DNA from 3 places in the Acidihalobacter prosperus genome. Region 1 is predicted to be linked to each of the others. Evidence: predicted binding sites of a transcription regulator. Region 1 holds the regulator's gene; each other region holds the start of a gene.
What was found. Region 1 encodes sigma-54, which starts transcription at its own class of promoters, with help from an activator protein. Its sites were predicted from a motif close to TGGCANGNTNCNTGCTT; they were not measured.

Region 1 (9,914 bases):
ATGGCCGCCGTGATGGTGGCGCAGGTCGATGATCAGCCTCAGGTACTTGTTGAGCTTGATCGCATTGTCGCCGTACATCGCGCGCACGTTGAGAATGCCGAGGCCGCGTACCTCGAGCATGTCCTGCAGCACCATCGGGCAACGCCCCTGCAGGGTGTCGGGGGTAATGCGGGCAAATTCGGGGGCGTCGTCCGCGACCAGTCGGTGGCCGCGGGTGATCAGTTCCAGCGCCAGCTCGCTCTTGCCCACGTTGCTGTCGCCGGTCAGCAACAGACCCGTGCCGAGTACCTCCATGAACACGCCGTGTGCGGTGGCGGTTTCGGCGAGGGTCTCGCTCAGGTAGTAGCGCAGGGTGCTGATGAGTTCCTGGGTGGCCAGTGGCGAGGCGAACAGCGGGATGCCGGCGTGCTCGGCCAGCCCGATCATGCGCTCGTCCGGGAATTCCCCGCCGCCGATCACGATCAGAATGCTTTCGCCGTTGAACATCTGCCGCAAGGCCTGTTCGCGGGCGTCGTCGTCGAGCTGGCGCAGATAGGCGCACTCGCGACTGCCAAGCACCTGGACGCAATGCGGGTGCACCAGATTCAGATGTCCGACGAGGGTGGCGCCGCCCCAGTGCGTGTCGGCGGCGGACAGCTGGTGTACGCCTCCGTCGCGTCCCGACAGCCAGGAGAGCTGCAGGCGCTTGCCGAGCGCTTGGTAGAGGGCAGCCGCTGAAAGATTGGCTTCCATGGCGTCGCCTAGGCGGCGTGCCGGGCTTCCCAGTCGCTGAGCAGTCCCAGAGTGGCTTCGCTGCCATCGGCAGTGCGCAGCTGTTGCACGGCGACCGGGTCGCTGAACAGCTGCGCCAGCCTGGAAAGCGTCTCCAGGTGTTCGCTGGCGCTATCCTCCGGCACCAGCAACGCGAACAGCAGGTCGACGGGTTGCTGGTCGGGGGCATCGAAATCGATGCCCCCGCTGAGTTTGATGAAGGCGGCCTGCGTCTCCTTGAGCCCGGTCATGCGGCCGTGGGGGATCGCCACCCCATGGCCCAAGCCGGTGCTGCCGAGGCGTTCGCGCGCGAGCAAGGTATCGAAGACCTCGTGCGAGGAAACCTGCCCGCCTTGGGCCAGCAGCTCGCTCAGTGCTTCCAGCGCCCGTTTCTTGCTGTGGATGTCGGCACCGCTGAGGATGCGCTCGGTGGTGAGAAGTTCGCCTATCTGCATGGTTCAGGTGTCGCCCCGATGTTTTCAGGTGGCCGTGCGTTTGGTCGCTTCGGCCTTGTGGTGGTCCTTGGTTTTTTCCTTGTGCTTGATGACCTGCCGGTCGAGCTTGTCGACGAGTGCGTCGATGGCGGCGTACATGTCTTCGCTGACGGCGTCCGCGAAGAGCTGGTTGCCGCTGAGATTGAGGCTGGCTTCGGCTTTCTGGCGCAGTTTTTCTACGGAGAGGATCACGTGGACGTCAATCATGTTGTCGAAATGCCGCTCGAGGCGCTGGAATTTTTCGCTCACATAGCTGCGCAGGGCGTCGGTCAGCTCGATATGGTGCCCGGACAGATTGATTTGCATACGATACTCCTCGTTGAGGGCCATGTCTTATGTGCCCATGTGGGGGGCGGGGCCGTCATGGCTGGCGCCATCCCGCGGCCGCTTTCGCGGCCAGGGGCGGCATCCCCCGCCGCCTGATGTCGACGCTCGCACCCGACCGTGCTCCCTGGTCCGGCCGGCCCGCGGCAGGTGTTTCGCGGTGCGCAAGGTCGAGGATACGTGTGAAGTCGCCATAATCTGAGTCTAGTTGAGGCGCTTGCGATCGCTGGAGGACGGGATGTTCATGCCCTCGCGGTACTTGGCCACGGTGCGGCGCGCCACCTGGATGCCCTTTTCGCCGAGCAGGTCGGCGATCTTGCTGTCCGACAGGGGCTTGTCACCGGGTTCGCCCTCGATCAGCTTGCGGATCATCGCGCGTATGGCGACGGCCGAGCACTCGCCGCCGTCGGCCGTGCCGACATGGCTGGAGAAGAAGTACTTGAATTCGAAGATGCCGCGGGGGGTATACATGTATTTCTGGGTGGTGACGCGGGAGATGGTCGATTCGTGCATCTCGACCTGTTCGGCGATGTCGCGCAGCACCAGCGGTTTCATGGCCTCCTCGCCGTATTCCAGAAAGCCTCGCTGTTGCTCGACGATGGCGGTGGCGACGCGCAACAGGGTTTCGTTGCGGCTTTGCAGGCTCTTGATGAACCAGCGGGCCTCCTGCAGCTGATTCTTCATGTAGGTGTTGTCCACGCTGCTGTCCGCGCGCCGGACCATCGAGGCGTAGGTCGAATTCACGCGCAGGCGCGGCGCCACCTCCGAGTTGAGCTCCACGCGCCAGCGCTGCCCCTGTTTGCGCACGGTCACGTCGGGGACGATGTACTCGGGGCGGCTGTTGCTGATCTGCGCGCCAGGGCGGGGGTTGAGCGACTGGATCAGTGCGATGGTTTCCTGCAGCTCGGTCTCGTCCAGATCCAGGTGACGCATCAGTGCCTTGAAATCGTGGTTGCCGAGCAGGTCGATGTGCGATTGCACAAGATGCCGCGCCGATGCCAGCCGGGGGGTGTCCCTCGGCATCTCCGAGAGCTGTATGTCAAGGCACTCGGACAGGTTGCGCGCACCGCAGCCGGGCGGATCGAGCCGTTGTACGAGATGCAGTACGGCTTCGACGTCCTCGATCTCGAGTTCGGTCTGCAGTTGATCCGCGAGCGAGGCGCGGATGTTTTCCAGGTCTTCCTGAAGATAGCCGTCGTTGCCGATCGCGTCGATCAGGGTCATGGCGATCAGGCGGTCCTGCTCGTTCATGGTGGCGAGGTGGACCTGCCAGAGCAGATGGTCCGCAAGCGATTCGCCGTCTCCGCTCTGCGACTCATAGGGGTCGCGGTCGTCGCCTTCGGAGGGTGCGGAGCCGGCCGCGGAGGGCGGTTCGTAGATGTCGTCCCAGGCGCTGTCGACGGGCAGCTCGTCCGGAATCGTGTCCTGCGACGGACTGTCCTCGGCGCTGCTTTCGCGGGCTTCGCCGTTGATCGGTTCGCCGTCCGCGCCTTCGCCCCGGCCGCCGTCCTCGTCGATTTCGAGCATGGGGTTGGTCTCGAGCACTTCCTGGATGTGCGTCTGCAGCTCGAGCGTCGAGTACTGCAGCAGACGTATCGCCTGCTGCAGCTGGGGAGTCATCGCCAGGGATTGCCCCAGCCTGAGTTGAATGGATGGCTTGATCATCGCGCCTGATGTTTATCTTGAATCCGCGTTTAACGCAATGGTCATCATCGGTCTACGGGATGTTGTTAGAGTCGGAAGTCCTGCCCCAGATAGACCTCGCGGGCCTTCTGATTGTGCAGGATGTCTTCCGGCGCGCCTTCGGCGAGCACATGACCCTCGCTCAGGATATAGGCTCGCTGGCAGATGCCGAGGGTTTCACGCACATTGTGATCGGTAATCAAGACGCCAATGTCCCGGTCGCTCAGGTGTCGCACGATCCGCTGGATGTCGAGTACCGAAATGGGGTCGACGCCGGCGAAGGGTTCGTCGAGCAGGATGAAGGCCGGGTCGGCGGCCAGCGCGCGCGCAATCTCGACGCGTCGTCTCTCACCGCCCGAGAGGCTGAAGCCGCGACTGGCGCGGATATGCCCGATCTGCAATTCATCCAACAGACTTTCCAGGGTTTCATTCTGTGCCCTGGGGTCGAGATTGTCACGCAGTTCGAGTACGGCGCGGATGTTGGCTTCGACGCTGAGGCGGCGGAAAACCGAGGCTTCCTGCGGCAGATAGCCAACGCCCATGCGTGCGCGGGCGTGCATGGGGAAGCGGGTGATGTCCTGATCGTTGAGGTGTATCCGCCCCGAATCCGGCTGAATCAGACCGACGATGATGTAGAAGCAGGTGGTCTTGCCCGCGCCGTTGGGGCCGAGCAGGCCGACGATTTCGCCGCTGCCGACCTCGAGGGAAACGCCGCCGAGCACGTCGCGTCCGCGATAGCGCTTGGTCAGGCCACTGGCGCCGAGCACGCTCATGGCGCGGATTTTCCCGTCGTGCCCTGATCGGGCACCAGCGTGGCCTCGACGCGATGCCCAGGCGCACCGGCGGTGACGACGCCATTTTTCGTGTCGTAGACGATATGCGTGCTGCTGAAGGTGTTGCGCTCCTGGCTCAGTTCGGCCTGTCCCTGCAGTTGTATCTGCCGGCTGTCCGGCAGGTAGAGCATGTGCGCCGCGTGTCCCTTGACCGGTTTGCCCTTGGGGGTGACGTCGCTGAAGGTGGCCGGGTTGCCGTCCATGGTCAGGCGTTCGACCGGTCCCTTGGGCGGCGCCACCACGGTCAGTCGGTCGCCGTCGATGGTGAGGGTGTTCTGGGTGACGCGGACGTGCCCGGTGTAGATGCCGACACCGGTCTTCTGGTCGAAATGAAATCGGTCTGCGCTGATATGCACGGGCGCATCGCGTGCCACCGGCGGCGCGGCCACGGCAGCGGCCGGCAGCAGCGCGGCTAGAAACAGCAGGCGCCATGGCACGCGCCGTTCTACGCTCGGCCGGGGCTCAGGGCTGCGCGGTGGGGCGGGTGTAGACACTGTTCACGTCCTTTAGGAGGTCGAAGACCTGCTGCTTGAAATTCGCGTCCAGGCCGATGCCCCGCGTCACGTAGCCGGGGCCTTCGATGCGCGTGGGTTTCGGGCTGGTCGCGATCTGCCGACGCGTGTCGACCGTCACATCATTGGATATCACGCGAATCGTCCGACCCTGCGCGTCCTGACGCGTGATCACCACCCGTTCCGGCATGCGCACGACGGTGTCGCCGGGCAACAGTACCGCGCTGGGTGAGCGCAGCGTGACCGGCGCGCCGTGCTCAGGATATACCACGAGCACGGGATCGGTCAGCCGGGTCAGGCGGTCGGGCAGGGTGTGTGCGAGATGCGTCGCCCGTAGCCGGTAGCGTGGCTGCCCATCGCGGCGCATCTGGGTCAGGGTGATGTCGTCGGCGGAGTAGTCGGTGCCGCGGGCCAAGGGGGCAACCTTGAGCGGCGGCGGCAGCACGTGTCGAGCCAGCCACAGACCCAGTAGCAGGGTGACGGCCAGTGCGGCGCCTGTGAGCAGGCGCTGCGCGTTCATGCGAGATAGGTCGCGACCAGGCGTTCGTACTGCCCCTGGGCGCGCATCACCAGTTCGCAGGCTTCGCGTGCCGCACCCTGGCCGCCGGCGCGTGCCGTCACCCAGTGCGCGTGCGTGCGGACTTCGGCGGCCGCGTCGGCGACGGCGATGCCGAGCCCGGCGCGGCGTATCACCGGCAGGTCGACGAGGTCGTCGCCGACGAAGGCGGCGGCGGCAGGCGGTAGCCCGAGCGTCGTCAGCAGATCCTCGAAGGCCGGCAGTTTGTCGCGGCGGCCTTGGATCACGTGCTCGATGCCGAGATCGGCCGCGCGGCGGGCGACGACCTGCGAACGCCTTCCCGTAAGCAGTGCGAGGGTCACGCCGCTGGCCTGGAGCATGCGCATGCCGTGACCGTCGCGCGAATTGAAGGCTTTGTATTCCTGGCCGTCGTCGCCGAGAAACAGGCGACCGTCGGTGAGTACGCCGTCGACGTCGAAGATCATCACGCGTATGGCGCGCGCGCGCGCCAGCACCGGGCCTGCCGGCTGTTGTTCGATGTCGTTCGGGGCGGCGCCCGCGTGCTTGTCCCGGCTCATGTCACACCACGCCCGCACGCATCAGGTCATGCATGTTCAGCGCGCCGACCAGTCGGGACTGCTCGTCGACGACCGGCAGCGCCTGGATACGGTGGTCCTCCATCAGCTTGACCACCGCGGCTGCCAGCATGTCGGGGCGCGCAGTCTTGCAGTCGCGCGTCATCACGCGTTCGATCGGCGTGGCATGGATGTCGAGCGCGCTGTCGAGCGTGCGGCGCAGGTCGCCGTCGGTGTAGACCCCGACGACCTTGTTTTCGAATACCACCGCGGTCATGCCGAGTCCTTTGCGGGTAATTTCGAGCAGGGCGTCGCTGAGTATGGTGTCGGGCGTGACGGCGGGTACGTCGTCGCCGCGCCGCATCACGTCGGCCACGTGCAGCAACAGACGGCGGCCGAGGCGGCCACCCGGGTGCGAGCGGGCGAAGTCCTCGGCGGTGAAGCCGCGCGCCTCGAGCAGTGCGATCGCCAGTGCATCGCCCATGGCGAGCGTCGCCGTGGTGCTCGAAGTCGGCGCGAGCCCGAGCGGGCAGGCCTCGCGGGCGACGCTGATGTCGATATGTACCGTGGCCTCGCGCGCGAGACTGGATTCCGGGCGTCCGGTGAGCGCGATCAGCGGTACGCCGAGGCGGCGGATAAGCGGGAGGATGGTCAGGATTTCATCGGTTTCGCCAGAATTCGACAGCGCGAGTACCACGTCGCGTGGCGTGATCATGCCGAGATCGCCGTGACTGGCCTCGCCGGGGTGGACGAAAAAGGCCGGCGTGCCGGTGCTGGCCAGGGTTGCCGCGATCTTGCCGCCGATGTGCCCGGACTTGCCCATGCCGAGGACGACGATGCGTCCTTCGCAGGCATGCAAGTGATGGCAGGCGCGCACGAAGGTGTCGTCGATACGCTCCGCCAGCGCGGCGACTGCCTCGCTTTCGGTGCGGATCACGGCCAGGCCGAGGGTGATGAGCTGTTGGTCGTCAAGAGACATGGGTTTCAGGCGGTCCAGTATAGCCAGCATTCGTAGCCGATGAAGACCCCGAGCAGCACGCCGCCCTCGGCGCGGTTGATGCGTCTGGGCTGGCGGCCGAAGGCGAACAGGAAGAGGAGGGCGGTCAGGAACAGCATCAGCGGATAGTCGCGGCTGAGCACTTCGTGCGGCACGGGGCCGGGCGCGATCAGGCCGGGCAGTCCGAGCACGCCGAGGATGTTGAACAGATTGGAGCCGACGACGTTGCCCAGGGCGATGTCCGGCTCGCCGCGTCGCGCGCTGAGCACCGTGGTGGCCAGTTCCGGCAGGCTGGTGCCGATGGCGACCACGGTCAGGCCGATCACGAGATCGCTGACGCCGAGCGCATGGGCCACGGCCACGGCGCCCCAAACCAGCAGCTTGGCGCCGCCGAGCAGTACGGCCAGCCCGAGGGCGAACCAGCCGAGTGCGGCCTGCGTGCTCATCGGCGGCGGCTGGTCTTCGAGGATTTCCTCGGCGAGGGCGTCGTCGGGCTGTGCGCGGCGTGCGGACCAGACCATCCAGAACAGCAAGGCTGCCAGGCCGAGCAGCAGGGCGCCGCCTTCCGGCCGCGCGAGCCGGCCGTCGGCCAGCAGTGCGTAGCCGATGAGCATGATCGCGAGCAGCAACGGCAGTTCGCGCTTGAGCAGTTTCGAATTCACGGTCAGCGGGGCAATCAGCGCCGTGACGCCGAGCACCAGGCCGATGTTGGTGATGTTCGAGCCGATGGCATTGCCGATGCCGAGACCGGCATTGCCGTCCCAGGCCGCGAGCGCGGAGACCAGCAGCTCGGGTGCCGAGGTGCCCATGCCGACGATGGTCAGGCCGATCACCAGCGGCGGTACGCCGAGGTTGCGGGCCAGAGCCGCCGCGCCGAGCACGAAGCGGTCCGCGCTCCAGATCAGCAGTGCGAAACCGGCGATGATGGCGATGACGGCGAGCAGCACGTTGCGGTGGTTTCCTTAGGAACTGGGGCCCGCCTGCGCGGGCGTGAACGGGAAATTATACATGGGGCGTCCCGAAAAGCCGTCGTTCGGGCATCCGCCGGGCATCATGCGTCGTCCGGCCAGCCTCGTGCCGCACGGCGCACGCACTCGGCCACATCGAGCAGGGGCGTGAACCTCAGCGTTCGCTGAGCCTGTCGGGTGTCGAGCACGAGCGGATGGCGCAGACCCTGCACCCAGCCGGGCTCGCCCGCTGCCGGGGTCAGCCGCCAGGCCAGGCGGTGCGTGGCGGCGAGCAATGAGGGCGTGACCGGCAGGCGCCAGCGGCGTACCAGTCCGAGCATGTCGCGCAGGCTCATCGGCGGGTCGGCGGCAAGATTGAAGATGCCCGGCGTCCGTTGCCGCAGCGCCAGGATCATGGCGCGGGCGACGTCCTGTTCCCAGATGCATTGCGTGAGCGGCACCGGGCGCGCGGCGGGATAAAGAGGTTGCTTCAGCACGAGGTTGAGCAGCGGATGCGCCTGGGCGCCAACGATGGCATGCGGCCGCAATCGGGTCACGGTCAGGTCCGGGTGGGCGGAGGAGAAATCGTCCAGCCAGCGCTCGACCGCGATCTTGTCTTCGGCATAGGCGAAACCGGGCATGGCGCGCAGCGGCGCGGTTTCCGTCAGTCGGGGTGGATTGTCCGGCCACGCGCCATACACGGCGGCGCTGGAGACGAAGACGAGCTGTCGGACACCGGCGCGTGCGGCGGCTTCGAACACGCGGCAACTGCCCTCGACGTTGATGCCGCGGACGACTTCGCGGTCGTGCCGACGACGGCCGAGACCGCCGCCCATGAGCACGAAGGCGAGATGCGCCAGCGCATCCGCGCCTTCGAGCAGGGCCGCGGATCGAGGGTCGCGCACGTCGAGTCGATGGTGACGGTAGCGGGTGTCGGCATAGGCTGCGGGTGCGCGGTCGATGCCGGTTACCTCGTCGGCCAGGCCAGAGGCCAGCAGGCGGGGCACGAGCACACGGCCGAGGCGGCCTGCGCTGCCGGTGACCACGATCCGCATCAGTCGGTGAACGCCGGCATCACCCGTTCGGCGAACAGGTGCATCGCGTCCACGGTCTGCGTCTGCGGCAGTACGCCCGCGCCGAAGGCCAGCATCACGTGGTCGACCCCGGCCGCCTTGAGCGCCGACAGCCGCTCGATGCAGTGATCCGGGTTGCCGACCACGGTCATGCCCAGGGTTTCGAGCGTGCCGAGCGTGAGCGCCTTGCCCATGAGACCGTGGAAGGCGCCGAAGCGGCGGTAGTATTCGTAGCCTTCGTACAGACGCTCCAGCACCCCGCGTGTCTGCCCCAGCAGCTGGCGGTAGAACCAGACCAGGCCGTCGCGCGCCTGGCGGCGGGCGGTGCGCTGGTCGTCGTGGCAATGGATACCGATGGTCATGGCGACGCGCGGGTTGAGTCGCGGGTCGTCCGCGGCGCCGCCGTGCTGGCGTTGCCAGGCTTCCCGGTAGCAGCGGATGTCCTCGCGCACCATGAACCAGGGCTTGAAGGGGCCGACCAGCACGCCGATGCCCTGTCGGGCAGCGAGTTCGAAGCTGTCGGGGCTGACCGCGGCGGTCCAGATCGGCGGATGAGGTTGCTGCAGCGGCCGTGGCAGCACGGCGAGGTCCGCGAAATCGAAATGCTGCCCACGGAAGTTCACCCGCCCGTCGGCGAAGGCCTGGCGAATCACGGCGAGCGACTCCTCGGCGTAGCTGCGACTGTCGCGCATCTCGCGGCCGAAGGCCTGGTATTCCTGCGGTGAGAAGCCGCGGCCGAAACCGAATTCGACGCGCCCGCCCGAGAGGACGTCGAGCGTGGCGAGGCGTTCGGCGACCCGTATCGGATGATGGTAGGGCAGCGGTACGATGGCGTGCCCCAGGCGCAGACGTTGCGTGCGCTGCGAGGCGGCCGCGAGAAACAGCTCCGGCGCAGTACTGTGTGAGTACTCCGGCATGAAGTGGTGCTCGACCAGCCAGCCGGTCGAAAATCCCAGTGATTCGGCCAGCACCCACTGCGCGAGCGTGTCCTCGAACACGGCCCGCTCGCTGCGATCGCCGGCGGACGGAACGGATAGCTCGTTAAACAGATCGAAACGCATGGCCGGCATTCTAGCGTCTAGGCCGTCGGCGTGTCCGGGGATTCTGCCGGGTGCGGTCGATACCATGGCGCCGTGCCGGCGAGCGGACAGGAGGTGAGGGTGTGAGTCGTGTGGAAATCGGTGTCTGGGACTGGGGTCGCCCGGAATG
Region 2 (9,914 bases), on a different contig from region 1:
CCTTCGCCTCACGGCTGTGGAGCAATGTCGACATTCATCCCGGCGCACGCATCGGCCGCCGCCTGTTCATCGACCATGGCGCCTGCGTGGTGATCGGCGAAACCGCCGAACTCGGCGACGACGTGACCCTCTACCACGGGGTCACCCTGGGCGGCACCACCTGGAACGCCGGCAAGCGCCACCCGACCCTGGGCAACGGCGTGCTGGTCGGTGCCGGCGCCAAGATACTCGGCCCGATCACGCTGGGCGACGGGGTACGCGTCGGCGCCAACTCCGTGGTCATCGAGGACGTGCCCAGCCAGCGCACGGTGATCGGGATCCCCGGGCGCATCGTGCAGACCGGCCCGCGGCCCGCGGAGGCACACGGCATCGATCTCAACCATCATCTCGTGCCCGATCCGGTCGGCAAGGCGATCGCCTGCCTGATGGCGCGCATCGACACCCTGGAAAACCGCCTCGCCGTGCACGAGGCCGCCCCCGAGACGGACTGCACCGAATGCGAAGCCGAGACCCTGTGCGAAGACCACGCCACGGCGCGTACGCCCACCCGCAAGGCGAGCTGACATGGACCTGCACGACTTCGACGATTCGGAACTCTATTTCGAACATCCGCTAGACCCGGAAGCCCAGGCCCTGATCGAAGCCGCGTCGTCATACTACGGGGAGGCCGCGGCAGAGGCCGAGCGCTGCCTGCTGCGCGCGCATCTGATCGCGCCGCGGCATCTCAGCGTGCTGGTCGCGCTGTATCGCTTCTACTACTACCAGCATCGCTACGACGAGGCCCTGCGGGTCGCCGAGCACGCCCTCGAAACCGCCGGCGCCGCGCTGCACCTGCATGGCGACTGGCGCAGCCTGACCGTCTCCGCGATCGCCGCCGCCGGCGCGCGCTCGATGAACATGCTGCGGTTCTACCTGCTGGCGCTCAAGGGCTCGGGTTTCCTGTGCCTGCGCATGGACCGCCGCGCCGAGGCCGCCGAACGCCTGGGCATGGTGACCGCCTTCGACCCCGGCGACCGTCTCGGCGCGCGCTTCCTGCTGCTCATGGCACAGGGCGTGGACCGGCTGCCCCACACGACTTGACCCACTGAGGACACCCCCATGCACGACGACGATTTTTCCTTTGAAGACGACCTGGAATCCCTGAGCAGCGCCGAGGACTTCCTCGACTATTTCGAGGTCGAATACACCCCTTCGGTGGTCCACGTGAACCGCCTGCACATCCTGCAGCGCTTCCACGACTACCTGGCGCGCGCCGCCGATCAACTGCCCGAGGCCGAGGAACCGCGGCGCATGGCGTACAAGACCCTGCTCGAACGCGCCTACCTCGACTTCGTGAAGTCCGACGCGCTGACCGAGAAGGTGTTCAAGGTCTTCAAGCAACAGAACGGCGGTGGCTTCGTGCCGCTCAGCCAGCTCGCCAAGTGACATGAAACCGCGCTTCGAATACGGCTCGGAAGTCCGCCTGATCCGCAACGTGCGCAACGACGGCACCTACCCGGGACTCGACCCCGGCACGATGCTCGTGCAGCGCGGCGCGGTCGGCTACGTCCGCGATGTCGGCACCTTTCTGCAGGATCAGCTCATCTATTCGGTGGATTTCTTCGATCTGGGCATGCGCGTCGGCTGCCGCGAGGCCGAGCTGATCCCCGCCGACGCCGAATGGACGCCCAGCCGCTTCGAGTTCCGCGACAAGGTGCGTGCACGGCAGCCGTTGGCCTTGTCCGGAGAGGTGCGGGTGCAGGCAGGTCAGAGCGGCGAGATCCAGACCGTGATGGAGGGCGACGACGGCACCCCGCTCTACGAAGTGCGCTTCCCCGGACTCACCCTGCTCGTCCCCGAGCTTGGACTCTTGCCGGGAGACGACGCGGAACTGGAGGACGGAAATGACGAGTAAGGCCGCCTCGCGACGCCCGGCAGCGGCGCGACTCGCACCCGAAATCGCCTATCTGGCGCTCGACATGGCCCTGGAAAAGCATCGCAAGCCCTTGTCCGAGCTGGACGACGAGATCGCCTCGGCACTGCTCGATGCCGCCGACCGGCGTTTCAGGCTGGAGCGCCGCATGCTGGCATCCGCCCTCGGCTCGTCCGCGCAGGTACCGGCATCCACGCTGGCGGACGCCGAGCAGCGGATTCACGGACGCTACGATTCCAACGAGGAACTGCTCGCGGATCTGAGGCGCAACCGGCTGGATATTGAAGGACTGCGCGCGGCCTTGCATCACAATCTGCGTGTCGAGGCGCTGCGCGCGCAGGTGCGACGACAGGCGCCGGCGGTGAATGACATCGACGCCCGCCTGTATTACCAGGCTCATCGCAACGACTTCGATCTGCCGGAAACGCGCAGCGCCCGCCACATCCTGATCACGGTCAACCCGGATTTCCCTGAAAATACCGAGCAAGCCGCCAAGCGACGCCTCGGCGCGCTGCGCGCGCAGATCGAACGAGCCCCGGACCGTTTCGAGGCGCTGGCGCAGCGGCACTCCGAATGTCCCACCGGTCTCGAAGGCGGACGCCTGGGCCGGCTGCGCCGCGGCATGCTCTATCCCGCGCTCGACCGCTGCCTGTTCACGCTCGGAGAAGGTGAATTGAGCGGGGTCGAGCGATCGCCGCTCGGCTGGCATCTGCTGCGCTGCGATCAGGTACACCCGCCGCGCACCATCGGCGAGCTACAGGCGCTGCCGCGCATCCGCGCCCTGCTCGCCCAGCGCCTGCAGGATGCCCACGAACAGGCCTGGATCGATTCCCTGCAGACAGACGACGTGGACTGACGACACGGGCGGCATCCCGCCGCCGTCCCATCCTTTCCTCGAATCGATCTCCGGGCAGCTCGCCCGTCATTCGACGTCCGCCCCCGCTCCAAACGGCTCGGAAGGATCGTTCGAGGCCATCCACGATGCCGCGCATGGCCAGGTCAACAGAGCCATGCGCGGCCGCGGCGCAGTTCAGGCAGGCACGCAGGTGTTCGATACGGGGCAGACATCCGCGCATTGCGCGCTGTCGAAAAAGCCCTCGCATTCCGTGCACAGATCGGCGTTGATGTAGAACATGCCGCGTTTTTCGTAGATGGCTTCGTTGGGGCAAATCGGTTCGCACATACCGCAAACCGTGCACTGCGACTCGATGATCTTGTAGGCCATGACAGTTTCTCCGTGGGTTGGGCGTTAGCTGCAATACTGTTCTGCAAATCGGGTGCCGCCCAAGATTTAAATTTTATCAATATATATTTCAATTAGTTAAAAACCATTCTTCATGTAGATACGCGATATTGCGTGCGCCGTTGTCGCATTTGCGACAAGTCCTTCGTGCGCTTCAGCCACCCAGCAGGTGCACATAGGCCTCGCGCAGCAAACCGAGCTCCGTCGGCGGCAGGTCGCGCACCTCCAGCAGATCGACGAATCGCGCCTCGCGACGCGCGGCGGCGGCAAACGGCGGATCGACCTCCGTGACACGCAGCAGCACGACCTCCGCCGCGTGACCGTCCGGCAGACGGATCCGCCGATGAAACCCGGGTACCGCGCACAACGATGCCGTCGGCAGATCCAGCCAGCGTGCGGCCGCCCGCACACAGGCCGCCGGATGCACACGCGATGGCGCATCCGGCGCATCGCCCGGATGGGCGCCCTCCGGCAACGGCGAAAAAAGGGTCGCCCCCCAGGGCAGACGCAAAAAGCGCAGGCGCGCGCTGGTGGCCTGCTTGTGGCAGACCAGCAGCCGCGTCGAATCGCCCATGGGGCGCTCCGTGGCCGTCAGCGGCTCTGCCGCGCCGTTATTCACCGTCGCGGATGCATTCATGCCTGCGCCAGCACGGCGCCGATCTCGCCATCGTCCACCGCCGCATGGCTGTGGCAGCCCTTGGGGCAGACCCGCGCGCAGGCGCCGCAGCCGATGCAGTCGAGACGATCCTCGATCGCCATCACCATGGCGCGATCGTCGTCGTCGTAATCGTCGTCTTCATCGCCGCCGCGCTCGACCAGGGTGAACACGTTGCGCGGGCAGACCTTGAAGCAGCGGCCGCAACCGATGCATTTCTTCTGGTCCAGCGTCTGGATGAACTGCGGCGTCCAGGCTTCGCCGCCGCGCGTGGTGCCGTGTACCAGGCTCATGGGGTTTCCTCCTCGGTCGCCTGCGCCGCTTCCAGCCGGGCCACCGCATCGCGCCACGCGATGCAGGCCGCATAGGTGGAATCGGCGATGCCGGGCAGCGCCTCATAGCCGGCCGGCAGGCGGTCCTCCACCAGGTCGTGCAGCTGCGAGGCCCACTCAGTGGCGATGCGCTTGCACTTCTTCACATCCTTTTCCAGGCGTTTGAGTTCATCGGCATCCATCGCGCACCCTCCTGTTCAGAGTCCAGCCACCGCCGGGTATTCACCGACCGCCGCCAACGCCGAAGCCACGTACTTGTCGCCCTCGTCCTTGAGCTTGCTCAGGCTGGCAAAACCGAAGCGGTGCACGTCGCGCAGCGGGCGGTCGAGCACCACGAGCTTGCCCACGGTGATCAGCGCGCGGCCGAAGCCCTCGTGCGACAGATGCACCATCGGCACGGCCATCAACCCGCATTCCTTCTCGATCGACACCGCGATGGCGTTGTAGAAGGCCACCACGCGCGACACCGTGACCTCGTCCGGATCGCCCACCACCGGAATCTCGCGCTTGCGCTCGGGGGTCAGAACCAGCGGTGCCAGCAGGCGCTCGGCCGGCCAGTCGTCGCAGGTGCCATAGCTGTCCAGGGCCCGGATCTGGCGCACCATTTCCTTGATGAAATCGGTCTCCAGGACCTCGGTATCTGCTTGCAATGCGGCTGTTTCACTCATGACTTCGACTCCACTGCTGGCTCTTGAATGCACGCGTCGCCGCAGCGCGCGTGCCGTGAGGGTGTTTCATTCATCCCAACCTTCCGCGTCCATCTGTTCGAAACGGGTGGGATCGTTGTCGCGCTGCTTGACCGCGGGCACCGTCGGCCAGGGCGTCTCGCCGTCGCGCAGCGACTCGCGGATACGCACCAGCTGCTGGGCGATGGAGGTACCCTTGTCGACCTTGACCGCGCCCACGCCCACGGCAATCAGGCGCTTGAGCGCCGAGCCGCCGACCGCCAGGCAATAGACCGCGTCGCAGCCGGTCAGCGCGCACAGCTTGTCGTCCAGCTTGTCCTCGTTGCCGTCCTGCGCCAGGCTGCCGAACTCCAGGGCCTCGGCGAGACTGGCCTGGCCGTCCTCGATCTCGTAGATCGCGAACGCACCGGCCGAGCCGAAGTGCTGGTTGACCGTAGCCATGTCGGAGGTGGCGAAGGCGATGCGGTAACGCTTGCCGTTCATGCCTGTCTTCCTTTCAGTGGACGGGTGTACAAGTCTGAGTCGGCGTTGCAGCACCATGCGCGATCTCCGCGTCGCCCGGCTGGGCGTAGATGGACCGGTAAGGGCGAATCTCGTGGTGGCCGTGCTCGGCCAGCAGCAGGTTCGCCAGATCGAACAGAATCTGCCGGGTGCCCTGATAGCCGATCCAGGTGCGCTGGTAGCCGCCCAGATGGTCGTATTGAGGGAACCCGGCGCGCAGCAGCGGCAGGTTCAGACGAAGAGCGGACTCGGCCAGATGCGAGTTGCCGACCAGCACCTCGGCGCCCGCTTCGCTCGCCATGCGCTCCAGATCCTCCAGGTCGCCGATCTGTACCACTGCCGGCGACTGGGCCTCCGTCAGCCGCTGCGTGCGCATCGGTGCGACGGCCGCCACGACCTCGGCGCCCATGCCGTTGAGCAGCGCAGTCAGCGCCAGCAGATGGTCGGGATCGGCGGCAATCGCGACGCGACGCAGACCCAGCATGAAGTGGGTATCGAGCATCGCGTCCTGCAGCTGGCGGCGCTGACGCTCCAGAATGTCCGGCACGGGGCGTCCGGAGACCTGCGCCAGCTTGGCCACCAGACGATCGACCGGCTCCAACCCCATCAGGGTCTCGAAGCGGAAATCCTGCACCCCGGTGCGCTCGCGCAGCAGGTCGGCGGCCTTGTTCATGGAGCCGCCCACGACGATCGTCGCCGCCGCGCGGCTCAACCCGCGGAAGGCGGACACGTCGAGCCCGCCGGTGGTGACCGCGCTGAACGGGGAGTCGCCCAGGTGGCCGTCGAGCGAACCGGACAGATCCGGAATCATCACCGGCTGCAGGCCGAAGGATTCGATCAGCAGCTTGAGAGTCTCGACGTCGCCCGGCGTGAGCAGCGAGCCGGGCAGCACGTTGACCTGGGTCGCCCCTTCGCCGCGCACCGGCCCCACCTCGTGCACGTCCGGCACCAGCTGCTCGATCATCGCGTGCACGGCGGCCGCATATCCGGACTCCATGCAGCCGGTGAAATCCGGCGTGGGCACCGCGACCACCGCCGTGCCGGCGTGCTCCGGGTGGCGTTCGCGGAACACCTTGACCATGCGCCGGATGTCGGCACCCTGGGTTTCCGAAAGGCCGGTGGTGCACAGCCCGATCATCGCGGGGGCGCTTTTCTTGCAGATCGTGTCGAGCGCCTCGACGATGCTCTCGTCGGCACCGAGCACGGTGCTGACCTGATCCATCGCCGTGGTCTGCAGCGGAATCGGCTCGCGGAAGTGGCGCACGAAAAACACCTTGGCGAAGGCCGTGCAGCCCTGCGAGCCGTGCATCAGCGGCATCGCCTGATTGATCCCGAGAAACGCGAGGCTGGCGCCGATCGGCTGGCTGGATTTCAGCGGGCTGACCGACATCGCCTTCTTGCGCTTGATGATCTCAGCCATTGGCCGCCTCCGCGAGCGGCTCGGTCGGATGCCACGGCGCGGCGCGGCGCACGGACTCCCACACCGGGGATTCGATGGTCAGCGCGAGCTGACGGGCCAGTTCCACCATGCCGTCGTATCCCGCGTAGGCGAACTCGCGCTCCTGATTGATGTCGAGGAACGGCACGCGGGCCTTGAGCGCCGTGTACATATTGCGTCCGCCGGCGATGAGGATGTCGGCGCCGTATTCGCGCACGATGCCGATCAGGTTGGCCGGGCTTCCGTCCTCGATCATCTTGGTCTTCTCGCCCATGATCTCGCGGATGCGTTCCTTGTCCTCTTCGGTGGACTTGTTGGTGCCGGTGGCGACCACGTCCATGCCCAGATCCTTGAGCGCAGAGACCACGGACCAGGACTTCACGCCGCCGGTGTAGAGCAGCACACGCTTGCCGTCGAGGTGTTCGCGCCAGGGGTCGAGCGCCGCGACGGTCTTCACCTCCTCGCGTGCGATCACGGCCTCGGTGCGCGCGATCAGGTCCTCGTCGCCGATCACCCGCGCGAAATCGCGCAGTGCCTTCGAGGTATCGTCCACGCCGTACCAACTGCCCTCGAACCACGGCACCGAATGCTGCTCCTCGAGATAGCGCGCGACGTTGAGCAGCGCCTTCGAGCACACCACCATGGTCACCTCGGCGCGATGCATGGTCTGGATGTCGCGGAAGCGCGAGTCGCCGGACAGGGAACCGAGGATGCGCAGACCCAGCTCGTCGAGCAGCGGCGCCACGTGCCAGAACTCGCCGGCGATGTTGTATTCGCCAACCAGATTGATGTCGTGCACGCGGATACCCGGTCGCTGTAGCGACTCGGGCACCGGATCGGGCTCGCGCGTGCCGATGACGTGCTTGCAGATCGCATCGCCGGCCAGGCGATTGCCCAAGTTCTTGGTGCCGTAGAACCCGGCGGCGTCGACCGGCACCACCGGCACGCCCCAGCGCGCGGCGGCATCCTTGCAGATCGCGCCGACATCGTCGCCGGCGACCGCCGGGACGCAGGTGTTGTACACGAACACGGCAGCAGGATCGTACGACTCCACCGCCTGCTTGATCGAATGGAACAGCCGCTTCTCGCCGCGCCCCATGATCACGTCCTGTTCGGTCAGGTCGGTGGTCATGCCCAGGCGGTAGAGCGTCGGCCCGGAGGAACGCGTGCCGCGGTTGTCCCAGGAATTGCCGGCGCAGGCGATGGGACCGTGGACGATATGCGCCACGTCGGCGATCGGCAGCAGCGCGATCTGCGCGCCGTCGAAGGCACAGCCGCCGGCAGTGGCGCCCGGCTTGGGCTTGGAGCACCCCGACTTCGACTTCTTGTTGTGGCTGCAGGCCGGCTCGTCGAGCATGGCCTTGAGTTCTTCCGGCTTCATCATCTTGGCGGTCCCCTGAAAGACGCCGCAGAGAGCGACACACGGGCCATGTTGCAACCGTCATGCCACGGCTCGGAGCCGCGTGAAGCCTAGTCCACGCCCCTCGACGAGGACGCGGCAGGAACCACATTTATCCTTTCAATTCAGATCGATACGACTGCCATACCGGGATGGCTCACGCAGGCGTGGCGGAACGCAGGGAGGGACGATGGCTTTGTCGCAAACGCGACACAGGGGACAGGTCCGGAGGGGCTGCGACAAAGTCGCCGAAGGCCGCCATCGGATGCCGGATCGATGCCCGCGCCCGCTACATTTTCGGCGCGAACAGCTACCGGGCGGCGGGCGACGGCGCGACCCGGGTCGCCGGGTAGCAGGAACGCAGACGCAACTTCTTGTACCGCAGATACACGACGAAGCGGCCGGGCTCCGGCTCGTAGAGTGCGACGCTGCCCACCGGATGCGTCGTGCAGTAATTGATCTCGCTCTCGTAGAACGATCCGGCGACGACATCGAAGCGGTAGCGCTCGCCCGCGACGGCCACGGTCCGCGTGCACAGATAACCCAGCGGCTGGCCGCTCTTGATTGCGGGCTCGCCGACGAATGCCCCCTCGCCCACCCGCTTGCCGAGCTCGGCCGGATTGCAGCCCGCGAAGGCGGTCGAGACCATTGCCAGCGAGAGCAGGAGAATCTTGATCGGTTCGTTCATGGCCCTTTCCGATGCGGTCATGGCGGATATAGCGTGCGGCATTTCAAACGGCCGACAGATGCAGCCGCCCCCTCGGCGCCCGCGTTCTCGGCGCACGCAGGGCTGTCATTTTAGCCTCGATCCGAGCCCGCCGTATCGATTCTCGGATCGGGTCGGTGCGCAGCGTAATCCGCATGTGACAAGCCCCAGCTAGAGTGGACAGACGCCGACGAAACCCTTAGTTTCATCGCCTGAACAAATCCATCGCCGTGAAATTCGGCCATTTCAACGCCCGCGGCACTCGCTTGTCGTGCCGGCCGAATCGCGTAGAATCCCCACCCTTTTGCACGCCGGAGTTACACGTGTTCCAGTTGTATTACGCTCATGCCGCCAAGGCGCGGGACGACATTCTTTCGGGCCTGACCGTCGCCTTCGCCCTGGTGCCGGAAGCCGTCGCCTTCGCGTTCGTGGCCGGCGTCAATCCTCTGGTCGGGCTCTACGGCGCCTTCATGATGGGGCTGGTGACTTCGCTCATCGGTGGCCGCCCCGGGATGATTTCGGGCGCCACCGGATCGATGGCCGTGGTGATGGTCGCCCTGGTCGCGAAACACGGCGAACAATATCTGTTCGCCACGATCATCGTGGCCGGGCTGCTGCAAATGGTTTTCGGCGCGCTGAAATTCGGCAAATACATCCGCATTGTGCCGCTGCCCGTGATGCTGGGTTTCGTCAACGGCCTCGCGATTGTGATCTTTCTCGCTCAGCTCAACCACTTCAAGGTGCAGGGCGCCGACGGCTCCGCCCACTGGCTGTCGGGCATGCCGATGGCCCTCATGCTCGGCCTGACCGCACTCACCATGGCGATCATGTACGTCTTGCCCAAGATCACCCGCGCCTTTCCCGCCGGTCTCGCCGCGATCATCGCACTGACCCTGCTGGTGCATCTGGCCGGGCTGCACACGCCGCTGGTCAGCTCTATTGCCGACATCCGCGGCGGCTTCCCGAGCTTCCACATCCCGAGCGTGCCGATCACGCTGGATTCGCTCAAGGTCATCCTGCCCTACGCGGTCATCCTGGCCGG
Region 3 (9,914 bases), 300 kb from region 1:
AGGATGCCGACGACGAGCATCCGTACGGGCATCGGCGCATCGAAACCCTGGGCTCCGTCGTGGTCGGGCTCGCGCTCATGGGCGTGGCCGCAGGCATCGCCATCGAGGCATTCAGCCACCTGCTGCAGCCAACGCACGGCCCCGGCCCCGAACCCGTTGCCCTGGCATTCGCCCTGCTGGCCATCGCCGCCAAGGAATCGCTGTACCACTACACCATGCACGTTGCCAAGCGGGTCAAATCCAACCTGCTCAAGGCCAACGCGTGGCATCATCGCTCCGACGTACTCTCGTCGCTGATCGTGTTTGCCGGCATCGGCGGCACCCTGCTCGGTTTCGAGCATCTCGACAGCATTGCCGCCATCGCGGTCTCGGCGATGATCCTGCGGATCGGCTGGCAGCTTGCCACCAGCGGCGTGCGCGAACTGATCGACACCGGCCTCGACGCCGACGAGGTCGAAGCCATACGCGACAGCATCCTCGCGCTGGACGGCGTCAAGAGCCTGCACATGCTGCGCACCCGTCGCATGGGCGGCGAGGCGCTCGCGGACGTGCACATTCAGGTCAACCCGCGCATCAGCGTCTCGGAAGGCCACCATATCGGCGAAGCGGTACGCGACCACCTGATCACCCATTTCGAGCACGTCTCCGACGTGACCGTGCATGTCGATCCCGAGGACGACGAGCGCGAGGCCAGCTGCATGCATCTGCCGCTGCGACAGGCCCTGCTTGCAGCGCTGCGTCAGCAGTGGAAAGATATCCCGGCAGCGGCGAACCTCGAGAATGTCCACCTGCATTACCTCAACGGGCGGGCCCACCTCGACCTATTCATGCCGCTTCGCGGGCCGTCGGAAGCGACCGACTCGGTGCACGAGGTCGCGGAGCAGCTCATTTCGACCAGCAAACAGTTACCGGAAATCGGCGAAGTCAGGGTCTACTTTCGCCACGAATGCACCAAATAAGTGCGCCATGGGCGTTAGCGCACCATGATAGAGCGCCATTCCGGCGCGCGGCGGCGGCACCTGCGCCCGCTCAGGCGCTTGTCTTGGCATTTTTTGTGCTTATGAAACGCATCATACGGTGGGGCTCGACCGCCAACAGAGCTGCCAGTCAGGACTACATCTAACGAACCACGCGTGAGGAGCCTATAAGCATGTCCCCGAATGACGTTCTCAACATGATGAAGGAACACGACGTCAAATACGTCGATTTCCGCTTTACCGACACCCGCGGCAAGGAACAGCACGTGAGCGTGCCGGCACACACGATCGACGAATCGCTGTTCGAGGACGGCAAGATGTTCGACGGCTCCTCGATCGCCGGCTGGAAGGGCATCGAGGCCTCCGACATGATCCTGATGCCCGACGCCGATACCGCGGTCATCGACCCGTTCTTCAACGAGACCACGATGAACCTGCGCTGCGACATCATCGAGCCGTCCACGATGCAGGGCTACGAGCGCGACCCGCGCTCCATCGCCAAGCGCGCGGAAGCCTACCTGAAGTCCACCGGCATCGCCGACACGGCCTACTTCGGCCCCGAACCCGAATTCTTCGTGTTCGACGATATCCGCTGGGGCGCGAACATGCAGGGCGCGTTCTACAAGATCGACTCCGACGAGGCCGGCTGGAACTCCGAAAAGGTCTTCGAGGAAGGCAACATCGGCCATCGCCCCGGCGTCAAGGGCGGCTACTTCCCGGTGCCGCCGGTCGACTCGCTGCAGGACCTGCGTTCGGCCATGTGCCTGGTGCTCGAGGAAATGGGGGTGCCCACCGAAGTCCACCATCACGAAGTCGCCACCGCCGGCCAATGCGAGATCGGCACCCAGTTCAACACCCTGGTCAAGCGTGCGGACTGGAATCAGATCCTCAAGTACGTGGTGCATAACGTCGCCCACAACTACGGCAAGACCGCGACCTTCATGCCCAAGCCGCTGGTCGGCGATAACGGCAACGGCATGCACGTCCACCAGTCGCTCGCGAAGGACGGCGTGAATCTGTTCGCCGGCGACCTGTACGGCGGCCTGTCCGAAACCGCGCTGTTCTACATCGGCGGCATCATCAAGCATGCGCGGGCCATCAACGCGCTGACCAATGCCTCGACCAACAGCTACAAGCGCCTGGTACCCGGTTTCGAAGCGCCGGTCATGCTGGCCTACTCGGCACGCAACCGTTCCGCCTCCATCCGCATTCCGTGGGTTTCCAGCCCCAAGGCGCGCCGCATCGAGGTCCGCTTCCCCGATTCGACCGGCAACCCTTACCTCGCCTTCACCGCGATGATGATGGCCGGCATCGACGGCATTCAGAACAAGATCCATCCCGGCGACGCGATGGACAAGAACCTGTACGACCTGCCGCCCGAAGAGGAGAAGAAGATTCCCCAGGTCTGTCATGCGCTGGATCAGGCGCTTGCGGCCCTGCACGCGGATCGCGCCTTCCTCACCGCCGGCGGCGTGTTCAGCGACGATGCCATCGACGCCTACATCGACCTCAAGATGGAAGAGGTTACCCGTATGCGCATGACCACGCATCCTGTCGAGTTCGACATGTACTACAGCATCTGATCTGCCTGTATTGAGGATCGGACGAAGGGCGCCCCGCCGGGGCGCCCTTCTTTTTTGGATAGTCCCGCAAAACCGGCCACTTGCAGCCAAGCCCGTCGCAGGCCTATGCTCTGCCCCATGCTGCGCGCGCTACTCGTCCTCAGCCTGCTGCTCGTCACGGCGACCGCACAGGCAACCATCTACCGCTGGGTCAACGCCCAGGGCGACGTCGTCTTTTCCGACACGCCGCCTCCCAACGGCAAGGCGCAAAAACTCGAGCTCAATCACCCACTCGACACCATTCAGACGCCGCAGCAGCCGCTCTCGCCACCCCCGGGCCTCGCCCCCGGAAACGGCAACCAACGCTCAGCCTATCGTGCGCTGACCATCACCTCGCCGGCCAACAATCAGGCGATACGCGCCAACAATGGCGACATCACGGTTTCGTTGAACCTGATGCCCGCGCTCATGCCCGGCGATCGCATTCGCCTGTTCATGGATGGCGCGCAGGTCTACAGCGGCACCTCCACCCAGATTCCGCTGCACAATGTCGACCGTGGTAGCCATACGCTCTACGCCGCCGTCGAAGGCCGCGCCGGTGGCATCGCCATCCGCTCACCGGGCGTCACCTTCAGCGTGTTGCGCCACTCGGTGCTGTTCAATCCCGGACAATCGCCCACAAACGGCGCCACGTCGAATGCCAGCGGAGCCGCGAATCAGGCGCCGCGCGCCCCCATGATGCCGCGCGCGCCGCAATTCCACGCGCCCAACTGACCGACACGGCCGTACCGGCCCACCCCTGTCGCCCGGCATGCACCATTTAGGTGCATAATAAGCGTGCGCGATTGCCGTGCATGCAAGGCTGCCGCCGCCGGCACGCACGGCGCGCTTTTTGCTTGCCAGTGCCATGATGACAACGATGACGCCGCCAACATCCATGGCTCCCAGCGAAGCCGAGATACTCGACAACCTCACGACCGCGATTCTGTACTTCGACAGCGGACTAATCCTGCGGCTGCTCAACCCCGCGGGCGAAATGCTGCTCGAACACAGCGCGCAGAATGTGATCGGCAGCCCGGCCGAACTGCTGTTTCCCGGCGACGAGGCCTTTATCCTCGCCCTGCGCGAGGCCGTGGCCACCGCGCATCCCCTGACCGAGCGCGAAAAGCTCCTGCACCTGCCAGGCCATCGGCAGACCAACGTCGACTGCACCATCACGCCCTGGATCATCGGCGAACACGTTGACGGCGTCATGCTGGAACTCAGCCATATCGATCGCCAGCTGCGCATCACCCGCGAAAAGCGTTTGCTCAGCCAGCAATCGACCGCACGCGAGCTACTTCGAGGACTCGCGCACGAAATCAAGAATCCGCTGAGCGGCCTGCGCGGCGCCGCCCAGCTGCTGGAGCGCGAGCTCATCGCGGACGATCTGCGGGAGTACACCCGGATCATCGTCGCCGAAGCCGACCGCCTGCGTGGCCTGGTCGACCGCATGCTCGGCCCCAACAGCCGCCCGCGCATGAACATCAGCAATATCCACGAGGTACTCGAACGCGCCCGTCAGCTGGTCAACGTCGACCTGCCTCCCGGCATCAGCCTCGCGACCGACTACGACCCGAGCATCCCCGAGCTCATGTTCGACCGCGACATGATCTTCCAAGCCGTTCTCAACATCCTTCAAAACGCCGTGCACGCGGTCGGCGAAAGCGGCCGGATACTGCTGCGCACGCGCATTACGCGCAATCACACCATCGGCAGCGTCCGCCACCGTCTGGTCGCCGTCATCCATGTGGTCGACGATGGACCGGGCGTACCCGAGGGCATGCTCGACCGCATCTTCTACCCCATGGTATCCGGGCGCGCAGAAGGCACAGGACTCGGTTTGGCCATCTCCCAGTCACTGATTACCCAGCATGGAGGATTGATCGAATGTCAATCTCGGCCAGGGCACACACAATTCACCATTCTGCTCCCACTGGGGAACGAAACATGAGCGAGGGCAAGGACACGATCTGGGTCGTCGACGATGACCGCTCCATCCGCTGGGTCTTGGAGCGCGCACTCGGCGGCGCTGGTTTCGACGTCGCCGTCTTCGAGGATGCCGAATCCGTGCTGCGCCAGCTGGAGCAGCAGCGCCCCCGGGTGATCATCAGCGACATCCGCATGCCGGGCCAGGATGGCCTCGCCCTGCTTGAGCGCCTGCGCACGCAGTATCCCGAAATCCCCGTCATCATCATCACCGCGCATTCGGATCTCGACGCCGCGGTCGCGGCCTATCAGGGCGGAGCCTTCGAATATCTGCCCAAGCCCTTCGACGTCGACGAGGCCGTCGAGCTGGCACGCCGCGCCTGCCAGCGCGCGCGCCAGCAATCGACCGGCGCCGAGCTCGACGCGACACGTGAGGAAACCCCTGAAATCCTAGGCGAAGCGCCGGCGATGCAGGAGGTGTTCCGCGCCATCGGTCGGCTGGCTCGCTCCAACATCACCGTGCTGATCACGGGCGAATCCGGCACCGGCAAGGAACTGGTCGCGCGCGCGCTGCACCGTCACAGCCCTCGTGCTGCTGGACCGTACATCGCCCTCAATACCGCCGCGATCCCGCGCGACCTGCTCGAATCCGAACTCTTCGGACATGAGCGCGGCGCCTTCACGGGCGCCCAGGCACAACGACGCGGGCGCTTCGAGCAGGCCGATGGCGGCACCCTGTTTCTCGACGAGATCGGCGACATGCCCGCCGAACTGCAGACCCGCCTGCTGCGCGTGCTAGCCGACGGCGAGTTCTACCGCGTCGGTGGGCACACGCCGATCCGCGTCGATGTACGCATCATCGCGGCCACGCATCAGGATCTCGAAAAGCGCGTCAAGGAAGGCCTGTTCAGAGAGGATCTTTTCCACCGCCTGAACGTGATCCGCATCCGCATTCCGCCGCTGCGCGAACGCAGCGAGGACATACCGCTGCTGCTCGACCATTTCCTCAAGCAGGCCGCCGACGAGCTGCAGGCCAGCCCCAAGTCGCCGCGGCCCGAGGTCAGCGAGTACCTGCGCCGATACCAATGGCCCGGCAACGTACGCGAACTGGAAAACACCTGCCGCTGGCTGACCGTGATGGCTTCCGGCAACGAGATTCACATGGAGGATCTGCCGCCGGAACTGCGTCAGGTCAGCGTCGAGGAGGGTGGGCTGGACTGGGAGGACCCGCTGACCCGCTGGGCGGAGCGGCAGGCCGCGCTCAACGAGCACCCCCTGCTCGACATGGCCACTCCGCGCATGGAACGCATCCTGATCGAAGTCGCGCTCCGGCGCACCGGCGGACGCCGCCAGGACGCCGCCAAACTGCTTGGCTGGGGGCGCAATACGCTCACGCGCAAGATAAAGGAACTGGACATGGCGGTCGGAGAGGACGACGGCCACGAGGAAGAGGAGGACTAGCCTCCCTTCCGCCTCAGACGCAGGCGCTGCCCGGCCCGTTGGGCACCAACGCACCGACCAGCTCGCTGACATGGGACACGCCATGGCGCTCCATGTAAGCGAGCATGCCCGCGTTGATCCGCGGCAGGATCAGGGGATCGTAGAACAGCGCCGTGCCGATGCCGATCGCGGATGCGCCGGCGAGCAGGAATTCGATCGCATCCTCTGCGCTGGCCACCCCGCCCTGACCGATGATCGGCACGCCGTGCGCTTTCGCAACCTGGTGTACCTGCCAGACCTTGAGCAGCGCGATCGGCTTGATCGCCGGCCCTGACAACCCACCCTGATTGTTGCCGATATGCGGCCTGCGCGCATGGATATCGATGGCCATGCCCATCAGTGTATTGATCGCCGCAAAGGCGTCGGTGCCCGCCTCGATGCAACGGCGCGCATTTTCGGCGATGTCGGTCTGGTTCGGCGACAACTTGGTGATCAGCGGCTTGTCCGTGGCCCGGCGGCATGCCTCGACCACCCGCGCCGACATGTCGGGGTCGTTGCCGAAGGCGACGCCGCCTTCCTTGACGTTGGGGCAGGAGATGTTGATCTCGATGGCGTCGATGGGCGAGTCGTCGAAACGCCGCGTCACCGCCTCGTACTCCTCCACGGTCGATCCCGAGACATTGGCAATGTAGCGCGTCTCGCCGAAATCCAGCGTCGGCAGGATTTCGTCCACCACCTTGGCCGCCCCCGGGTTCTGCAGGCCGATGGCATTGAGCATACCCGCCGGCGTTTCGTATACCCGATGCGCAGGGTTGCCGAGGCGGGGCGCCTCGGTGGTGCCCTTGAGGCAGATCGCGCCCACGTCGCGGTTGGAGTAGCCCGCCACGCGCGTGTATTCTTCGCCGAAGCCGACGCAGCCCGACAGCAGCACCAACGGTGTCGCCAGCTTCAGACCGCAGAAATCCACCGCCAACCGGGGGTCGCTACCGCGCTCGCTCATGTTCCACGTCGTCCTCTATCAACCCGAAATCCCGCCCAACACGGGCAATGTGATTCGCCTCTGCGCCAATACCGGCTGCCAGCTGCATCTGATCCGCCCGCTGGGCTTCGCGCTCGACGACCGCCGCCTGCGCCGTGCGGGGCTGGACTACCACGAGTGGGCGCAGGTGCAGGAGTATGACAGCCTGCTGGCCTTCGCCGAAACCGTGCGCCCGCCGCGCAGCTTCGCCATGAGCACCCGTGGCGCGCGTCCGCTCGCCGACGTCCGTTTCGCCGCGGGCGATGCCTTCGTGTTCGGCCCGGAGACGCGAGGCCTGCCCGATGCCGTGCTCGACGCCTACCCGCCCGAACAACGATTGCGTCTGCCGATGCGGCCACATAGCCGCAGCCTGAATCTTTCCAACAGCGTGGCGGTCACCGTGTTCGAGGCCTGGCGGCAGAACGGTTACGCCGGCGGCGCCTGAAACCGCCTAGCCGGCGAAGGACGCGCCCAGCTCCGGGCGCGGATCGCGCGCCAGCAGCGCCTGTACGGCGGCGGGCGCCGGCACACCCTCGTGAATCACGCGATAGACCTGCTCGCAGATCGGCAACTCCACGCCGTAGCGCTGGGCAACGCGCATTACGGCCTCCGCGGTCGTCGCACCTTCCACGACCTGCCCGATCGCTCGCCGGGCCGCCGCCAGCGTCTCGCCTCGCCCCAGGGCCAATCCAAGACGTCGGTTGCGCGACTGGTCGTCGGTGCAGGTCAGCACCAGATCCCCCAGCCCAGACAGCCCCATCAGGGTTTCCGGCCTGGCCCCCGCAGCCTCGAACAGACGCATCAGTTCCGCCAGGCCGCGGGTGATCAGCGCCGCCCGCGCATTGGCGCCATATCCCAGGCCATCGGAAATGCCGACCGCAATCGCCAGGACGTTCTTGAGCGCCCCACCCAGCTCGACGCCCAGCATATCGTCGCTGGTGTAGACGCGAAACACCGCATTGCGCAGCCAGCCCGCCACCATTTCGGCATAGGCGGGATCGGGTGAAGCCACGGTGACGGCGGTCGGCTGACCGCGCGCGACCTCGGCCGCGAAACTCGGCCCGGAAATGACCGCGCGAGGTCGGTCGTCGCCCAACACCCGGGCGACGACCCGATCCAATGTGTCCGCGTTTTCATGAGCCAGGCCCTTGGTCAGCCAGGCCAGTCGGGCCTCGTCCGGCAAACGCCCGCGCAGGCCTTCGACAAACTCCGGGAAGCCTGCACTGGGGATCGCGAGCACCAAGTCGCGCGCGCGCGCCAGCACATGATCGAGATCGGCCGTCGGCGTGAGGCCAGCCGGCAATTCGATATCGCCGAGGTAGCGCGCGTTGCGCCGGCTGGCGGCCATATCCGCGGCGTGCGTCGGATCGCGGCACCAAAGGAGGCAAGGGCGGCCGTTGCCGGCCAGCAGCACGGCAACGGCCGTGCCCCATGAGCCGGCACCGAGTACGGCCAGCGGTGCCTCGCCTTGCATGGTCCCTGCTGCTTAGTGGCTGGTGTTCGCCGCTTCTTCGCCCGCGCCCTGCTGCTCTAGCTGCTGCATGTAGAGGGCATCGAAGTTGATCGGCGCGAGCAGAAGCTGCGGGAAGCCACCCTTGGCGACCAGATCGGAGACCGCCTCGCGCGCGAACGGGAACAGCAGATTCGGGCAATAGCTGCCCAGCAGATGCCCCATGTGCTCGTCGGGAATGTTCTGCGCGGTAAACACACCAGCCTGCTTGATCTCGGCAAGATAGACGGTGCGTTCGCCGGAACGGGCCGTCACGGTCACCTGCAGCTCGACTTCCCATACACCGGCATCCAACGCCTGGTGCGCGACGTTCAGCTGCACCTCGGCCTCCGGCTGCCACTCGCGCGTGAATACCTGCGGGGCGTCCGGCGACTCGAAGGAAACGTCCTTCAAGTAGATTTTCTGGATGCCAAACTGCTGGTCGATCGCTTCGGCGTTGCTGTTTTCGTCGGTCATCGGTCTTCTCGAGGCAGGGAATGTCGGGGGGCTATGGTAATCGCTCGCAGCGCGCGGCGGAACCGCCAACCGCCTTCAATGCGAACTGCGCCACACCATTTCAGATCGCGCCCGACGCCTCGAGCAACGGATCGAGCTCGCCGCGCCGTTCCAGCGCGGCCATATCGTCGAAGCCGCCGACGTGGCGGTCGCCGATAAAGATCTGCGGCACGCTGGTACGTCCGCTGCGTGCCTCCATTTCGGCACGCAGATCGTAGCGCCCCTCAAGCTTGCGGTCCTCGTAGCCGACGCCCTTGGCATCGAGGAGCCGGCGCGCGGCAACGCAGTAGGGGCAGTACTCGGTGGTGTACAGGACGACGACACTCATGGAATCAGCGCTTGCGCACGGGCAGATTGGCGTCGCGCCAGGCCAGCATGCCGCCGCGCAGATTGACCACCTTTTCGAAGCCGGCCTTGCGCAGCATCCGGCACGCCTGCGACGAGCGGTTACCCGAACGGCAATAGGCGATCACGGTCTTGTCGCGGTGCTTCTCCAGCTCCACCAGACGCTTGGCCAGCGAAGACAGCGGGATGTGCTTGGGCTTGCCGATCATGCCCTCACGCACCTCGTTGTCGTCACGCACATCCAGCACGATAGCGTCGTCGCTGTTCATGAGCCGCACCACCTCGCCCGCACTCAAGTGCTTGACGCCGCTGGTCATGCGGGAAAACTCCACCCACACGATCATCGCGACGTTGAAAACCAAGGCCACGAACGGTATCGGATTGTTGGCTACGAACTGAAGATAGGCTTGCATGAGACCCGGAACCCCAAGCTGACAAAAGCGGCACTATAGCCCAATGTCAGGGCGCTATATACCGCTGCTGCAGAAGACTTCCTGCATCATGCCGATCAGGCGCAGGGTACGGTGGTCGCTCACGCGGTAGAACACCTTGTTGGCGTCCTTTCGCGAGGCCAGAATGCCCTTGTCGCGCAGGATCGC

Region 2: nifE (nitrogenase iron-molybdenum cofactor biosynthesis protein NifE) is a predicted target of sigma-54. The motif match lies at 8,200-8,216, and genes of this name have one in related genera.
Region 3: glnL (nitrogen regulation protein NR(II)) is a predicted target of sigma-54. The motif match lies at 3,421-3,437, and genes of this name have one in related genera.

The regions. Positions count from the first base shown of each region.
Region 1 is NZ_JQSG02000003.1:103,285-113,198, reverse strand. It holds gene hprK (HPr(Ser) kinase/phosphatase) at 1-732, opposite strand, end outside; gene ptsN (PTS IIA-like nitrogen regulatory protein PtsN) at 741-1,205, opposite strand; gene hpf (ribosome hibernation-promoting factor, HPF/YfiA family) at 1,230-1,550, opposite strand; gene THPRO_RS07260 (RNA polymerase factor sigma-54) at 1,773-3,233, opposite strand; gene lptB (LPS export ABC transporter ATP-binding protein) at 3,299-4,024, opposite strand; gene lptA (lipopolysaccharide transport periplasmic protein LptA) at 4,021-4,521, opposite strand; gene lptC (LPS export ABC transporter periplasmic protein LptC) at 4,547-5,116, opposite strand; gene THPRO_RS07240 (KdsC family phosphatase) at 5,113-5,598, opposite strand; gene THPRO_RS07235 (KpsF/GutQ family sugar-phosphate isomerase) at 5,693-6,667, opposite strand; gene THPRO_RS07230 (calcium/sodium antiporter) at 6,673-7,632, opposite strand; gene THPRO_RS07225 (NAD-dependent epimerase/dehydratase family protein) at 7,737-8,687, opposite strand; gene THPRO_RS07220 (LLM class flavin-dependent oxidoreductase) at 8,687-9,766, opposite strand; gene THPRO_RS07215 (hypothetical protein) at 9,868-9,914, shown strand, end outside.
Region 2 is NZ_JQSG02000001.1:328,629-338,542, reverse strand. It holds gene cysE (serine O-acetyltransferase) at 1-563, shown strand, start outside; gene THPRO_RS01640 (hypothetical protein) at 565-1,080, shown strand; gene nifW (nitrogenase-stabilizing/protective protein NifW) at 1,099-1,425, shown strand; gene THPRO_RS01630 (nitrogen fixation protein NifZ) at 1,427-1,894, shown strand; gene nifM (nitrogen fixation protein NifM) at 1,884-2,768, shown strand; gene THPRO_RS01620 (4Fe-4S binding protein) at 2,943-3,137, opposite strand; gene THPRO_RS01615 (hypothetical protein) at 3,310-3,792, opposite strand; gene fdxB (ferredoxin III, nif-specific) at 3,789-4,103, opposite strand; gene THPRO_RS01605 (CCE_0567 family metalloprotein) at 4,100-4,324, opposite strand; gene THPRO_RS01600 (NifX-associated nitrogen fixation protein) at 4,340-4,810, opposite strand; gene THPRO_RS01595 (NifB/NifX family molybdenum-iron cluster-binding protein) at 4,877-5,311, opposite strand; gene nifN (nitrogenase iron-molybdenum cofactor biosynthesis protein NifN) at 5,325-6,749, opposite strand; gene nifE (nitrogenase iron-molybdenum cofactor biosynthesis protein NifE) at 6,742-8,151, opposite strand; gene THPRO_RS01580 (hypothetical protein) at 8,477-8,854, opposite strand; gene THPRO_RS01575 (SulP family inorganic anion transporter) at 9,196-9,914, shown strand, end outside.
Region 3 is NZ_JQSG02000003.1:399,913-409,826, forward strand. It holds gene THPRO_RS08590 (cation diffusion facilitator family transporter) at 1-959, shown strand, start outside; gene glnA (glutamate--ammonia ligase) at 1,151-2,560, shown strand; gene THPRO_RS08600 (DUF4124 domain-containing protein) at 2,666-3,313, shown strand; gene glnL (nitrogen regulation protein NR(II)) at 3,459-4,532, shown strand; gene ntrC (nitrogen regulation protein NR(I)) at 4,529-5,968, shown strand; gene THPRO_RS08615 (dihydroorotate dehydrogenase) at 5,982-6,947, opposite strand; gene trmL (tRNA (uridine(34)/cytosine(34)/5-carboxymethylaminomethyluridine(34)-2'-O)-methyltransferase TrmL) at 6,946-7,410, shown strand; gene THPRO_RS08625 (NAD(P)H-dependent glycerol-3-phosphate dehydrogenase) at 7,417-8,439, opposite strand; gene secB (protein-export chaperone SecB) at 8,452-8,931, opposite strand; gene grxC (glutaredoxin 3) at 9,032-9,298, opposite strand; gene THPRO_RS08640 (rhodanese-like domain-containing protein) at 9,303-9,728, opposite strand; gene THPRO_RS08645 (ArsR/SmtB family transcription factor) at 9,783-9,914, opposite strand, start outside.